2 regions of the Peribacillus phoenicis genome follow, and region 1 is predicted to be linked to the other one. Evidence: predicted binding sites of a transcription regulator. Region 1 holds the regulator's gene; the other holds the start of a gene.
What was found. Region 1 encodes LexA, which represses DNA repair genes until DNA is damaged. Its sites were predicted from a motif close to CGAACATATGTTCG; they were not measured.
Positions count from the first base shown of each region.

Region 2: the regulator LexA is predicted to act here: its motif matches at 6,839-6,852, upstream of ABC374_RS21970 (ImmA/IrrE family metallo-endopeptidase).

Region 1 covers NZ_JBDFMF010000001.1:1,676,227-1,684,584, reverse strand. Annotated here, with positions in the region: gene tkt (transketolase) at 1-365, opposite strand, end outside; gene ABC374_RS08155 (DUF896 domain-containing protein) at 589-822, opposite strand; gene ABC374_RS08150 (YneB family resolvase-like protein) at 888-1,544, opposite strand; gene yneA (cell division suppressor protein YneA) at 1,564-1,875, opposite strand; gene lexA (transcriptional repressor LexA) at 2,031-2,654, shown strand; gene ABC374_RS08135 (glucosaminidase domain-containing protein) at 2,880-3,494, opposite strand; gene ABC374_RS08130 (esterase/lipase family protein) at 4,221-5,753, opposite strand; gene ABC374_RS08125 (helix-turn-helix transcriptional regulator) at 6,527-6,751, opposite strand; gene ABC374_RS08120 (LexA family protein) at 6,886-7,524, shown strand.
Region 2 covers NZ_JBDFMF010000001.1:4,436,898-4,445,255, forward strand. Annotated here, with positions in the region: gene dnaB (replicative DNA helicase) at 1-386, opposite strand, end outside; gene ABC374_RS21915 (replicative helicase loader/inhibitor) at 389-745, opposite strand; gene ABC374_RS21920 (DUF4373 domain-containing protein) at 749-1,654, opposite strand; gene ABC374_RS21925 (hypothetical protein) at 2,102-2,299, opposite strand; gene ABC374_RS21930 (hypothetical protein) at 2,286-2,561, opposite strand; gene ABC374_RS21935 (helix-turn-helix domain-containing protein) at 2,558-2,815, opposite strand; gene ABC374_RS21940 (ORF6C domain-containing protein) at 2,877-3,098, opposite strand; gene ABC374_RS21945 (hypothetical protein) at 3,115-3,240, opposite strand; gene ABC374_RS21950 (helix-turn-helix transcriptional regulator) at 3,307-3,543, opposite strand; gene ABC374_RS21955 (helix-turn-helix domain-containing protein) at 3,711-4,124, shown strand; gene ABC374_RS21960 (hypothetical protein) at 4,203-5,273, shown strand; gene ABC374_RS21965 (hypothetical protein) at 5,280-6,767, shown strand; gene ABC374_RS21970 (ImmA/IrrE family metallo-endopeptidase) at 6,877-7,368, shown strand; gene ABC374_RS21975 (recombinase family protein) at 7,387-8,358, shown strand, end outside.

The DNA.
Region 1 (8,358 bases):
ATACCTTGTCCAAGCGGCCCGGTAGTTGCATCTACACCAGCCGTATGTCCGAATTCAGGATGTCCTGGAGTTTTACTGCCCCATTGACGGAAGCTTTTCAAATCATCGATAGATAAGCCATAGCCCGATAAATGAAGAAGGCTGTATAACAGCATAGAACCATGTCCAGCTGAAAGAACAAAGCGATCTCTATTAAACCAATCTGGATTTTTCGGGTTATGGTTCATATATTCGGTCCATAGTTTATACGCCATCGGCGCTGCCCCCATTGGCATACCTGGATGGCCGGAATTAGCCTTTTCAATTGCATCAATTGATAATGTACGAATCGTATTGATAGAAAGTGCATCTAATTTATCTAACATATTGTAAAAACATCCCTTCCTGTAATGTACCTCTTTATATTATAGTGACAAGCATAATATCACAACTAAAATCACTATTTACTGCCTCAATATTAAAATTTTCTAGAAATAAGAGAAGCCCCCTATTTAGATTAAACTAAATAGGAGAATACATACATGCATGCACTCCCTTTTTACTCCTAAATGCTAATAGGATCCTCGTTCCATGAGAGGAATTCAAGCATTAATGTAAGTTTCTTTTTTCTTTTATATTTTTTATCTTTTGAGGAGTGACGTCATTACCTTCTGGATCAACGACTTTCACATGCTCCAACGTATCGGTCATGGACTTTCTGAATGTTTCCAAATACTCACTTCTCAATTGGGTTTGCTCTTTCGCCTCAACTTCCGTCAAACCTTCAGTCTTTGCCTTTTTAGAAAGTTCATTAATACGGGTTATTTTTTCTTTTGATAACATAATTTCGCTCCTTCATAATCTCCGGATATTGTCATGGTATTAAAAAAAAAGCGAAATTACAAGTTCTAAGATTGACTTTCCTTTTTATTCAGTTGATGTTCGAGAAAACGCCTGTTCACAGTAGCCTTGGAAACATTGTATCCAAAGCCCCTTAAAGTGGCTGCGATTTCTGCAAATGTCAATCCATTGGCCCGAAGTTTAATAATTTCTTCAATAGGAATTTCCATACGGTCCCTTCCAGTGGAATTCCTTTGATTCTGAAGGTTTTTTTGAGGACGGTACCCTTTTTCAACGGCTCTTATCATCCCGCGCTTTATTTTAAGATTATGTAGTTTCCTTTGGTATTCTTCTACAATACCGACTATCTGGATGACCATGGCATCCGAATCCGATAACTCAAGCTCCCCGTCATGTGAGAGCGTATAAATTTTCACATCTTCTTTAAGGATGACATGGAAAAGGGCTATTTTGGCATTCCCTCTTCCCAGCCTTGTTTCATCTTGAATTAATAGTACTTCAGCTTCTTTAGTTTTAAATAGTTCGAGCATGTCAAAAATGCCATCCCGATTCAACTCATAACCACTTGCCTGCTCTTTTATTATGGAAATGACTTCAACATCCATCTTTTCTGCCAATTTGACTAATTCATCTTCCTGCCTTGCCAATGATGTTTCCTGTGACTCTTTTTCTGTGCTTACCCTACAATAGATTACCGCCTTCATAATACCCTACCTTCACTACTTACTGCTCACTGGCCAAATTCTGGACAAGTTCTTCCCCTTTAACCGGTATGACGATGACTTGACCAGGTTTAATTGAATCCGCCCTGACTCCATTATGCTCTTCTATCCAACCAATGAATTCTTTTTTTGTCAAATTTGCTTCTTCATATTCTTCGGCAATTCCCCATAGGGTATCACCCTCACTTACTTCTATAGAAAGGAAATCCTTTTTTGGATCATTGTTCAATGTACAAGAGAATAAAATTGAAAAGATGAATACTGATCCCGCTAATAGAATCGTATAAATATAATTTTTGTATAAATTTTTCATAAATATCCCTCCAAAGCGAATGTTCGTTCGTATGTTATGGTCAAATTATAATACGAACGTTTGTTTCAGTCAACAACAAAATTCGAACTTATGTTTGTATAGAGTTGGGGGTCATGCTATAATGTAGCAAAGAACATTGGGGAAGAGGTGCACAAATGACTAAACTATCAAAACGGCAGCAAGATATTCTTGATTTCATTAAAGAAGAGGTCCGCCAAAAAGGGTATCCACCTTCCGTACGGGAGATTGGCGAAGCAGTGGGACTTGCTTCAAGTTCAACAGTACACGGACATTTATCACGCCTGGAAAGCAAAGGCCTGATTAGACGTGACCCAACCAAGCCAAGGGCCATTGAAATAATGAATTTGGAGGAAGCGAACAATATTCCCAAAGTCAATGTCGTGAACGTGCCGTTACTTGGAAAAGTAACAGCGGGAATGCCGATAACGGCCATTGAAAACATAGAAGAATACTTTCCGCTTCCCGAAAGCATGGTTCCGCATGATGACCATGTATTCATGCTGGAAATCATGGGTGAAAGTATGATCGAAGCAGGAATTCATGATGGGGATTATGTCATCGTGAAACAACAAAGCAATGCCAATAATGGAGATATCGTCGTGGCCATGACGGAAGATGATGAAGCCACTGTAAAACGATTCTTTAAGGAACCGGATTACATAAGGCTTCAGCCTGAGAACTCAAATATGGAACCAATTATTTTACGAGATGTTTCGATACTTGGAAAAGTAATAGGCTTATATAGACAAATACACTAAAAGCGCTAACCGCGCTTTTTTTGTTTGTTTAATCTATGTCCCGAATTCTCTCAATATGCATATGGAAGATTAGATATTGACATATTTTTTAATAGAATCAAGTTTTCATGGAAATTTAAACATCCTTTATTACGAATGGAAGTTATACGCTCGCCTAATATGTACTTTGGTAACAATCTGATTACAATAAAAAAGAGAGCTTTAACTACCGCTCCCAGTTAAAATTCACTTCACTCGTAATCTTTGGTTCACTTTAATGAGGTTAAGATCGACCAAACCGTTCCACTGTTGAATCTGCACTTGTGTAGAACCGTATGCTTTTGCAAGCGCAGAGACGGTATCCCCTTTTTGGACAATATGATAAACCTCTTCAATGCTTGCATCATATTTTGTTAAATCGCTTGTTTCGATAAGGTTCACCAGTTTTTCAATATATTTGGGATCCGAGGCGTACCCCGCATCGAATATTGCTTTGAGTGCTTTTCTATAATCTTTTTCTCCAATGACAGCTGTATAAAGACTTCTATTCCATGAAGTCCCCTTTACATATAAATTGGCGAGATCTCGAAGACTTTCTTCCCAAGATGGGTATTTTCTGAATTTGTTCCATACTTGAACGGGCACACCATTGACATATTCCATTGTTTGAATAATGACTGACTCACCCTTGAAGTCACCTTTTGTACCGAATATATTTTTTCCTTTGCTTGCTAATAAACTTGTCCCATATCCACTCTCCAAACAAGCTTGTGCAATGACAACAGAAGGTAATATTTTAAATTCCTGTTGAATTTTCTGGGCATAGGGAGCAATTTCCTTAATAAATGTTTCCTTGCTCATTAGAACCTCCCACTAATAGGCATTACTTTATTTTTCACTGTTTATCTTCATTCTTATCGTATTCTCCTCTATGAAAAAGGTTACAGCTTGTCCTGCACAAAAAGTTCCGATGTCTGGCTAATTTTTTCATTATAGATTACTTACCTAGAAGTGGATCGCTCCGCGTATTATTTATCCACTTCCCTACCAAACAGGAAAAGCCGTCAATCCATATAATTAAATGGATTGACGGCTTTTTAAGTTGGACACTGAAAACCTTCAAAACTTGTTCATTTCCATTTTCATCAGTCATCGTCATCACTTGGTTTCAGGAATTTTCATGGGCTGGTTTTATGGCTATGCAAACATTGGCAATTATGCTGCACTCAAAACTGGTATTTTGTCTTATAGAGAATCCTATAAAAAGACGGATTAAACCTATACAGGGTATCTCTCGCTGCAATTCAGCAATCTTTTTATTAAACACTAACACCCATGTTAACATCCCATTACACACATCCAAAAAACCCCTTCTCAATTAAGAGAAGGGATCAATTTGTCGGGAAAAGTAAGTTATCCTTTATGTTTTTTACACTCCTGACTAGCCGAGCAGGCTTGGCAGACAGTCGGCGGAAAGGAAGCGGATTTTCTGCAATCGACTGGATCTTTTTTTAAAAGAAAAGACTGTAGGCAAACTTAGAATTTGTCTACAGTCTGATACACTCTCAAAGAAGAGACGGCATTTCACTATTTCTCAATATAGACCGAACGAATCAGCGTCCGGGTTCTTTCAGTACCATACACATTTTTTTCCTTGACATCTATTGTTACATTATAAACACCTGACTTAGGTACTTCTGGAAGGGTGCCAGTAAAATTTTCGGTATCCATTGCCTTAATTGAGCTTTTTTCACTAATTTCATTACCGGTTTCATCTATTAGATGAACCGAAAATGTTGTGCTGATTGGCCTTTTTTTATCATTCATTGGGTTCTTTATTAAAAATTTTGCATCTTTTTGCTTAACTTTACCGGCCATACTTAATGTAATGGGATTCTTTTCGTTAAATTGTGCTGTGAAAAGGTAGGCGTCTTTTGGCGATTTAGTCTTCATTCGCACTTTCCAATCACCAATTTCAAGGTTGTTTCTATTGAATGATTGGATGGTTACACCATTAAAAAAGGAAGTTTCATTTTTGGCTGAATGAACCTTTAAGGAAGGTGAATACTTTTTATTGGATGGAGAAATCAATTCAATCTCAACATCATTTGAGGCTGTATATATGTTTATATTGCCTGGGGCTGCTTCATTTACATGGAAGCTTTGTTCGATCCAGACATTTTGTTTCAGGACATCACCCAGAACGGTTTGAGCGAGTGCGGTGGTAATGACATCATCTTCAACCCGTTCTTTATAATTGACATTATATTCAGGGATCCCAGCGGTGGAAGTGCTTCTTAAATATGGTTCAATTCTTGAAAATACAGCTGAGCCGACTCGTATATTGTCGTGATCAAAGTTGGGATCTGAAAATAAATGTGTTGCATAGGGTATTTTTGTACTCCATACATTCACTAGACCATCATTTTCCCCATATGAAGATAAATATTGTCCACCCATTGATAAGGCTGATAGAACCGGGCCTCTGTTCATGCCTGCCACAGTGAAATACATGTTTTTACGAGAATTAACGTGGTTATCCGTGACAGAACGAAATTCCGCCATTTTACCAACTTGTAAAGAATAAGTTCCCTCATCTTTTTGACCTAATAGGGAACCAAGCCAGCCTGCATACCAGCTATAAGCCAAATCAGCTAGGTGAGAACCATGATGAGGGGAAGCTAAAGTGATCACCCTTCCAACATATTGGTGTGCTCCATAATGCACTAGAGCCGCTTGGGTATCTGGGCCCCCTTTGCTGTGAGCTATAATATTTACTTTTTCGCCCCCGAAATGGTTACTGATTTCTGCAAGCATTTGAGCTAAAAGCCTTCCATTGGCATATTGGCTCACTGATCCATTTCCAGCTGAATCATGAAGCTGAACAAAAACAGTTTGGTAGCCTGCTTCATACGCTTTGGTATACATATCATTGACACCATGATAATCCGTTTCACCGTACCAGCTGGTTGAACTGCCGTTTTTCCCTTGAACAAACACGATCGGTGGTTTCTTCGTATCAAGATTGGGAGGAATACTTCCAAGAAACCAATCCCCTGGACTGAAAGTTTCGGAAGGAGGCTTTAATTTTCCTGCTGAGGAAATGTCTGGCTTAGCCATAATCAATATGGTTAGAATGAGGACAAGAAAAACGACATAATTGATTACATTCCTTTTCAATTGTTATCTCCTCCAATATCATGTGGAATTTTTCGAACTCATCCTATTATCAACGCCCTCCTTCCAGGCCTTTCATAGCCTTCATTAGTATATATTTGTACTTTTGCATACCATTACCTGCTATCTTCATAAAGATGGGAGAAAAAAACTAGAAGAATTCATAAAAAATGGAGATATAGTATGATGGTTTGCCTTCGATTCGATTATGTATACAGTCATTTTCCATTTATTAAATTATCCTTATGGAGGAAATCCATATATCGAATGCTTTATGTTCACGAAGGAAAAGAGAATAAGCCCTTCTCCTGCAAAGGATATAGGGCTTGACTTTTTTATGATCATCCAAATATTATTCTTCGAATTTGCCACTGTCCAATTGCTCCTATTCATGGTGATTTGAAGTCCATCCTATACATTAAGTAAATTGTTAAAAAAAACTCTTTCACAGCAATTGGCTGTCATTCATAGGGATCTCAGTATCAATCGTCTATTTGGATTTTTAACTCCTTAAAGCCCTTCCCTCAACCCCACATACACGTATTTCACAATGAGAACTGGATAAATGATATCAGGGCTATGCTCGTTCTTCCGATTGTACAATTTGTTTATCTGATTTTCCTTTCCCCTTTTTTTTCACCCTCTTTCGATCATTACTTAAATCTTGCCCCAGGAATGGTTACTTTGGTGAAGAAATGGTTGATAGTCTTGATCCATTAACTACATTTGAAGTGTAGGTGGGGATCAAAAAAAATGATATCGTCGATCGAGAACCCTACACATTCAGCAAACAAATAAGCCTTATCGATTCGCAAAGGAATCTTATATTGCTCATAGTCAATGTAAGTTCTCTTGGCCATCTTCAGCACTTTAGCCATTTCTTCTTGTGTTAAACCTTTATACTTCCTCGCTTGTTTAAGTGTGAACTTAACGTTTGTCATATCTTGTCACCACCTATCTAAAAAAATAATATCACACTTGAAGTATAGTTACCAACAATTTTTCGCAAAATTCACGCACTTTAAGTTTACTCATTTTCACTCATGGTGTATATTCAAGTAAGAGGTGAAGAAATATGCACATTGGTGAACGGATTAAAATGTTAAGAAAAGAAAGAAAAATGACACAAGAAGATTTGGCAAATATATTAAAGGTGGCGCCAACGGCAGTATCAGCATGGGAATCCGGACGGAATAAACCTTTAATGGATAAATTGAGCATGATGTCCGCATGCTTTGAAATACCGCTATCCCACCTCATTGAAGGAGCACCTAGCGTTAGAAATGCTCCTGGAATGGAATTTCTAAATGAAAAGAATGTAAGATTAATTGGGGTCTATGGTAATATTCCTGCTGGAAAGCCTAATTTTACCAATGAATATATAGAAGCCTATATGCCTACATTAAATTCAATGCTAAAAACGAATAAAGAATATTTTTTCCTTAGAGTGAACGGCAATAGCATGAACAAAGAATTCAGTGACGGATCTTTGATTCTCGTTGAAAAAACAACCTGCGTTGATAAAGGAAAAATTGGAGTGGTCTTGGTAAATGGTCACGATGCTACGGTCAAAAAAGTGAATATCGCTGAAGAAAACATCACACTCACTCCCTGCAGCACGGATCCTTTTTATGAAGAAAAAACCTATAACTTAAAAAATGATAGAGTTCGAATTTTAGGAAAAGTGGTTCAAGCCATTAAAATATACGATTAATATCAACTTAGAGTTTCTTTACGGAATATTACTTTAGTTCCCTTTGTTGACTGATACATATTAGGTACAAGCCATCATGGTTTGTGCTTTTTAGTATTGTTCTTTAAATATGTCTTTGCAAAATGTAAATATAAATTTGTGTCAGCCTATATCCGTTTTCCCCAGATTACTTATTTCATTGAGTGAATGTTTTTGGAACTATAAGCTTCCTAGTATTCTTATTTCAGTAAATTTCCCTTTCATACAGAATGAATATAATTGTCTGTATTAGGCAATCAAATTATCATATTTTTATTATTCGGTTCACAACCTCATATAAGAATCTTATAATGGGATGATAAGCATTTGCCTCTGTAGCTCTAGAAGGGAAGAGCGCCGGAAAACATTTGTAGCCACCGGGTCGCAAGGTAAGGGTTTCAGAAGCACCGAAAAGCAAATACGCTGAGGCAGGTGGAATTCCTGCCGGTGAAAATCCGTAGGGAAGCGTGTTCTCCCCTAGCCTATGCATACGAAAGGAGTGCGGGTTCGAATCCCGTCAGAGGCTTGTTTCCTGGAAAATCCGAGAGTATATATCAAATTCCACTTTTGCCTTCTGTGCAATTTTTTTATTTTTCCCTTTCACTTCCTCCGCTATTTTCCAAGTACTTATAGGACAGTAGTATGTACACGATTATTTTATTACATGCATATTCCTGAACAAGGAAAAGCCCCTCTTTTTGAGAAGGGCTGAGTTTGTAGACAAAGAGGTTCTACCTAAAAGTTAAAACAAGTTGATTTTGATTGGAGCGGGTGTGCGAGACTCCTGTGGGAAAAGCGTGTCCAGGGGTTCAAATT
Region 2 (8,358 bases), 2.8 Mb from region 1:
ACCTCAGCAGGATCTCCAGAAAGAGCAGATTCCTTAATTTGATTTGCGACTACGATTGCTTCTCGCCTTTGCCAGTATTCGTGAAGTATTTTTTCGTAGTATGTAAAACTGGCTGTGGATGGTACCGACGCTGCCAAGTCACCTAAATAATCTGGTCCACCAATTTTATCTATGTTTTTCCTTCCGACTCGTTCCATGACCGAAACAAAATCAATGGGAATCCCTTTCTCATCTAAATCTTGTATCGTCCATAAGACATTGAAATTCTTCCCTGGTGATAATTGAAAAGGTTTTATCTTCCCGTCTTTAATTAATCCAGGCTCAATTAGTAGAATCCCTAAATATGATTTTTCAGCTTCAAGATTGTATAAAAGTAGCTCTTCCATATTTAAGACCTTCCTAGTATTTTTCTGATTTGCGCCTTGGATTCCTCGATAGAACGGGTGGCCTCTTCGCTCATTTCCGATTTACTTTCTAGCAATCTTAGATATTCTAATGTTTCATCAACGCTTGGAATGGAGTCCATTCTGTCTAACGACCTTTTCTTCACCAGATCAGCAATCGTAGGAGGAAAAACACTGGATTCAAGGTGACGATCAAAATTTTTCAGGACCTTTTCAGAATCGTGTTTTTTCAAAACTCGTTCCCAAGAATCAAGTAAACTAGTTGGATCCTGAACCACGAACTTTCCTGGATAACTAGATTGAATCGAATCTAGTAATTCTGCAATCTGCCTTCTCTCCAAGAGTTAACCTCCCTTTTCTACAAGAGCTAAAAAGCTATTTTGTTTTTTGTGTGTACCCGTATTCAATTGCGGCAATGTCTTGGATAACTTATCAGCTGCCTCATCTGCTGTCGTGTTTCGAATGATCCCACTGGTGTAATTCTCCTTCTTAGAATGGTAAGCAGGATTTTCAGTATGAGTTTTTAAGCCGTACTCTACGCAAACTGTTGGATGCTTGTCCCAGTCTTGATACATTCCTAAAATCACAGAAGGAGATATCTTAGCACTCACCCTTGTATGTCGAATCATTTCTAGGTAATCATCAATAATCTTTAATTGGTTATCGGAATACCTAAGACGCAAATTTTCAATTTGTTCGGGTATATTGTTTTTATTACTTTCCTTTACTTTACTTTCCTTTACTTTACTTTGGGGATTGATGTTACCATTTACTATGTTTGATTGGGAATTAATGTTTACATTAACTTCTTTATTGTCTGCATTAACTAGCGAAATGGTAATTTTACTAGAGCCAATATGTTCTCGATAATCTATTAGCAAAAATTCTTCGTAAAGAGTAACGGACTTTCTCCTGATAATTGCCTCTAAATAACGTGTTTGAATGCCTTTTGATGTTAGAATCTCATATCTATCAAACGTTTCTTGGTCAAATAGTCCCCAGTTAATGCAATCATTAACGATTTCATTAACGGTATTAATGTTTACATTTATTCGGCTAGAAAAGAGTAATTGCTCTCTTTCTGTCCAGCGATAAAAGTAACCTTCTTTATAGATTTTCATTAGAAGTTTCAACGTGATTCCAAATCCTATGACACCATGTTTTGCTTCAATCAAAGCAATTTTATCGTCTTGATCCATATCAACATCCAACGGAAAATAATCTAAGCCTTCTTTTTTAGGTCTGGCCATTATCACCTCGCCTCCTTTTTAAAAAATTGCGATATAGTGTTGTGCCTCATCATTTGCTACCCGTCCTAAACCCTTGATTTAGCATTAAAAGATTGCTAAAATGGGAGTATCAAATATTTACTTCGGTAAAAGTAGGGAGCCCCTCAGTTCTCTGCTTTTTTTTTGTGCTATCCCCTTTCCGGTACTTTTATTCGTACCGTCCGTCCTAAAAATGAGTATGTTGTTTCGATGGATACTCACTTTTAGAGCCGACGGCAAGAACAAATGTTTGCCGCAGCAGAAATTATCTGCTAAAATAGATATATACTGAGTTATTGAGTAGTTGAGTCGGAAGCTCACTGCTCTTTTTTTGTGTTGTTTTTTAATAAATAGTGTTTCTGCATAAGAGATAACTGCAACCATTCCCCTGCGGTAATCTTCACTTTATTCCCTCCTAATATTTTCATTTCAAAATAAGGATAGTTGTTCAGGTCTTGAAGTTTGTTTCTTACCTTCCACCCTTTTGTCCAATTGTTCCTTCCAGATTATTAGAGAACGATAATATGGAGTATTAAAAGCTAGTTGTCTGCCTAAATTAGCGATTTCTTTCTTGTACCACTGGATTGCTTCTGAATCATCCATTTCCTTCAAATCAGGCAGTTTCATGTGGTCTCAGCACCAACTCAATATGTATTCCTCTTGATGAAAGTATGTTCACAATTTCAACCATTTGATCATGGTTTTCTTTCCGTTTATTCATTTTTTCTATTTCGTTTACAGAACGATATAAATCTTGGATTGATAATTTAACTTCCTCAAAATCACCTTTGAATAGTTTTTCTTCGATACGGCCTAAACAAGAATAAATACATCGATATTCTGAAATGGCCTTTTTGTTATCCCGTGGTAAAAAAGCAGGTAAACTCATAACATTAATCCTCCGATCATTGGTAACAGTTGATGAATCATATTTATACCGTCCATACCATAAAGGTAAGCTACTGCGACCTCAGGTGCGTTAGTCACCTGAACCCATTGCATGAACGTTGCCATGTCTGGAACTTTGCGGTCTTTCTCAAATTTAGAAACACAAGACTGTGTACGGTTCAATTGGTGTGCTAACTCTTCTTGCGATAGACCGGCCCGTTCCCTACACGCTTGCAGAACAGATCCGAATTTCATTTATTTTCACCACCTTTATATGCTAATTTGGAATACTTCACCTTGGTAAAACTTGCTAAGATTAAGGTGACCATTTTTCAATGAGCTGTATAACAGACTGAAGGTCCTTGCTCTTTACATCTTTGTAAGTAGGCACGCCGAACTGATTTTTGATTTCTCGATACAGTTTTTCAAAAAGCCTGGCAGCTTCTTTCCTGTCATCGGTGATTTCAAAGACTCGGCGTGTCACTCCTATTTGAATGCGGCGTTTTTCTCCGGGACCTAACAAGTTGGTTTGTTCCAATCCAAATCGCCTCCTGTTATGAACTTTTTTGATTAACCTCTCCCGTTAAATCTTTTTGTTGCTCAGATATGCTTCTAAGCAATCCTGGTAACAAATGTTTTTTAACAGCGTTCGCTAATTTCTCTGCTGGAATCTTTATCATTGAATCACTCCTTTTCATATCCTAAAAAATTGTATGTTAAGTGGACGTTAGTACTAACCATGAACTTTATGCAGAACTACTTTTGATACCCTTCGTATCATCATGTTCCTGAAAAAGATCTTCGAAAAGAATCCTATCCTGAATGCCGTATAGCTTCTCGAATTTTAGCATTGTTTCTCTGCCTGGATTTCTCTCACCTTTTTCTATTTTTCTTACATAAATTGAAGAAATATTAAGAGTTTCTGCGACTTGTTTTTGAGTAAGTTTTCTTTTTTTTCTTTCATTTACAAGTCTCTTTCGCATTTATTTCACCTCTTTCTCGATACGTTTTGTATCACTCGTTACCTGAAGTATAAATGATACGTTTTGTATCGTCAATAGTTTTCGATACATTTTTTATCATTTATTTATTTAGATACTTTTTGTATCTATAATTAGATAATAAAAACATTTATAGGATGTGTTCTATAATGATTGGGAGTAAACTAAAAAAGCTTAGAGGCAAGAGAACTCAGGAAGAAGTCGCTTTAAAAATCGGTGTTTCTCGCGCAAGATATTCCCATTATGAAAATGGAAGAAGCGAACCTGATATGGAAATCTTGCAAAAAATGGCAGATTACTTTGGAGTATCCACAGATTATCTCCTTGGAAGAACTAATGATTATAATATTAAAGAAACAATATATAAAAATGAGGAAGAGGATTCACCTTTCGACTCTCTTTCCGAAATTAACAAGCTTGTAAAAGAATTCGGCATAGAAAATTTTGGTTTTTTTGACATTGAAAAGTGGAGAAATTTAAGCCCAGATGATCTGGACGAAATTAGAAGGCATTTTGAATGGGTGGCTCAGAAGGCGAAGGAACGAAACGAGGAACAAAAATAAGTTGTTACGCACATTGTTAATATGTGCGTTTTTTTTACAGATTTAAATACATAAAATGGATATATAGGAGGTTTTTACATGAAGACTATGACAGTCGAAGGAAAACAAATATTTGCAGTCCACCAAATAGATCATGAAAACAGCAGCATAAGTAAAGTGAATATAAAGACTATAGATTTTCAAAAATTCACGACTAAATTATTTGCTCAAGATTTAGCCGCCACCAACAAACGGGGTTTTAAATTTTCTAGGGAATCAACTGAACTATCCCAGATAGTCGAAAGTCTTATAAGTAACTCTGAAGCAGAAAACTTTGATAGTATATTCGAAGCTAAAACTGATCAATTAGCTAAAAAGTTATTAGATGCTCAAATAAAAGCAGCTTTAAGAAATCCAGGGATTAATCCTCCAAAGAAAGGTAGCCTTGTAGTTATCTACCTAAAAAAAGAAAATCAAATTAACCTTTTAATATCAAAAATAGATCAAGCTATATTTATGAATTTAGAGGATTCTCTTTATAAGGCTGGATTACCTGAAGAAAAAGCCACCCAAAAGACCTGTAGTATTTCATTTCAGCTAGTAGGTGAAGAGTATCAACTAATTGATATAATAGTTTCGGATTCTAAACCAAAAATAGCTACATTTTGGTATGATGATTTCCTAGAACTTAAAGAATTAAATACAAATGAGAGAAATACTCTAAATGCTTTCAATGCAATCGATAATGTACTTTCTTCATACGTGAAGAGGCAATCTAAACGGGATTATACAGAATTAAGGAATACCCTAACTGGATATTTTAAAACAAAAACATCATTCAAATTTGATGATATGGTAGAGTATGTTATAGGTGATTATTCCCCTGAAAATGATAAAATTAATATCGAAGGATTGAAAGAAAGTTTAAAGAAACTTCCAGAAAAAAAAGATTTTGATACATCTTTTAATATTGTAGTTTCACAAATCAAGGCAAGATTTAAACGCAGTTACAAAGTAACTGAAAAAATTGAACTACGCACCTCTGATTATATCGAGGACTTAAAAAATGTAATTTTAGCTCAAGAAGATGAATATGGTGAAAAGGTACTAATTATTAAACATATTGATGAGGATCTTTATAATACATTTAAATTAAAAGAGGAGGATTGAATTTTAGTGGAAAGAGTATTGGATGTATATGAAAAATATACAAAGGATATTGAAATAAAAAAACATGAAGATTTTGGATCCTATACTCTTTCCCTAGAATTATCAAGCATAGAATCCTATATAAATTGGGATGATTTAGCATCCATTTCACATTTTATTAATGTTCGTGATAGGATTTCAATAAATATTTATGTGAATGATGGCGAGCCGTATCATTTTAACCAAAAAGATAATATAGAAGAACAACAGACTATGTTAGATAGTATTAATAAAATTATTGATAAAGAAAGCGTTATAAAGATAATATATATAGTCTCTAAAGAAAAAACTGATTCTACGTTGTCTGTCTATGATTTGGAATTATTATTTGACTATCTAAACAAACAAAAATTAATGCACGTTTTGAATATTCTACAAAAAACTCTAGATTTTTCAATCCTAAATAGATTTGAGATACAAAACGAAGAAATTGGAAACTTATACTTTTATAGTCCTTTAATTGTATTTGCTTCACAAAATAAACTATCCAATGTAGTTGAAAACCATGATGATGTAAAAAGAAATGTTATTATTAAAAACCGTCAGCTTTATACAAATCCACAGAATTTTTCTAAATATAATTTTATTCCTAAAGACTTTAATAATACTGCTATTAAACATCAAAATTCAAACAAAATTATTACTTTTTTTGATAAATTAAAAGTAATTTTTGCTGCTTCATTTATATCTAATACATCTGATATTATTAACAACTCAAATTTCCAGATGGGTATTATTGGACACAAGTATCTTGAAGTTACGGCTGATTTTAATAAACTGAATATTTCAGAGGCTCATAGCTTTTATTCAATTTATAATTGGGTTTATGAGTCTGCTGAAACTAATGACAAACTGGATTTAGCCAGGAATATCATTTCTAGGTACCTTTCCTATTCAGAAAGTAAATGGATTTTACCTTCTGATACATTGAATTCAATACAATCCGCACATGCCATCTATTTAAAAGAAAATGTTGAAAAATATATTGAAACAAAAAATAAAGTTGCAGAAATTACAACCGAATTATCAATAAAAAGTAAAGACATTTCTCAATACTTTATATCCAGCTTTAAGAATAACAACCTTACGCTATTGACTTATTTTATTTCTATTTTTATCTTTAATTCTTTATCTGACAATAGCGACAAAAAAATATTCTCCTTAGAAAAATACTATTTATCAATGGTCTTTCTTTTAATATCATTTATTTATCTATTAATTACACGTTTACAATTGTTTAAAGACATAAAATTAAATATAAGATATTTTTATTCTATGAAAAGGATTTACAGAGACATATTCGATAATAAAGAATTAAATAAATTATTTCATAAGCGACATTTACAGTACAACATTAATAATATTTTTCAGACCATGGACTTATATACTATAGTATGGATAATTGAGTTGATATTACTTACTTTAATATCAATATACCTTACTTTTTATCTATAGAAATTATGAGAACACTGAAATATTATTTCGTTTTTGTGCCCGAATCGGGCATTTTCTTTTTATTGCAAAACAGAACATATATTCGTATAATTGCTTTGAGGTGATACGATTGTCCTATTTAAAATATCCTACAACAGCCTTAGAAGACTGGGTTATTAATTTTTATTCAGAGCTTAAAATTTTTCATCCAAAACAAATAAACGAAGAATTTATTTCAAGTTCGAATCACATTTTCTTACATAGAAAACCGCGATATGGTAATTACGAAATAGTTGGCCTGTATCAGGGAATCACAATTGATTCAAGGGAGTCACTTGAAGTACAACGCGAAATGTTTTTTCATGAACTTTGTCACTTATTACGTCATACAGGTGTACAGAGTATGATGTCTAAAGCCTTTCGAGAACTTCAAGAAAGAGACGCACAACATTTTACGCGATATGCAGCTATCCCCTTTCATATGCTTAAGTATATCGATACTCAAGATCCTTATGTAATTGATCAAATGGTTGAGTTATTTAAAGTCACACCAGAACTGTGTGAATCAAGGTTATTGCAAATTAAAAATAAAATAAATATGTATAAAGTTTGCATTGGTTAAAATCAGGAGGTTTTATAATTGAGAGTAGCTATTTATGCCCGTGTCTCAACAGATGAACAATTCAAAGAAGGATATAGTATTGACTCACAGAAAGAAAACATCCTTAACTTTGTAAAATCACAGGGCTGGGAAGTCCATGATTTTTATGTAGAAGAAGGTGTCAGCGCCAAAAATTTAAAGCGACCTTCCATGCAAAGGTTAATTCAAGATACTGAAGATAGAAAATTTGATGTGGTTGTATTTTATAAACTGGATCGCCTTGTTCGGTCTGTGAGTGATTTGGATAGTTTACTTCAATTGTTTGATGAAAATAAAGTAGCAATTCGTTCTGTAACCGAGCCCTTTGACACTACCACTGCAATCGGCCGATTTCTCATAACTCTAGTTGCTGCTATTGCTCAATGGGAACGGGAAACAATTTCAGAACGTGTTGTAATTAACATGGTTAAAAAAGCTACTTTGGGAGAAAGGAATGGAGGCCGCGCTCCCTATGGATACAGATTAAAGGAAGGAAAACTTATTATTAATGATGAAGAAGCACGTTTTGTTAAGGATATTTTCAATCTCTACACCTCTGGTAAAGGAATTAGGTCGATAGTATTGTACTTAAATCAGTTTGGTGTCAAAAAGGACATCCGAACCATAAGCAGAATGCTTGAAAACCCTGTATATTCAGGTAGGTTGAGATGGGCGAACAACTCCAAAATGGATTCGATTACTAGTGATGGATTAACTCACCTTCCAATCATTGATCTTGAACTATATGAACAGACTCAACAGTTACGAAACCAAAGGACGAAGGAAGGGAAAAAAGCCACTTCCCCTTACCCGTTTTCAGGTGTTCTTAGATGTGGCAGATGTGGATCTTCACTATCCGGGTATTATAAAAAGGCTAGAGGTTCAAAACATTATATTTGTATAGCCAAAAAGAATAAAGGTACGTGTGACTTACCTATGTTTACCGAAAATGCATTAACAAAAGTGTTCTTA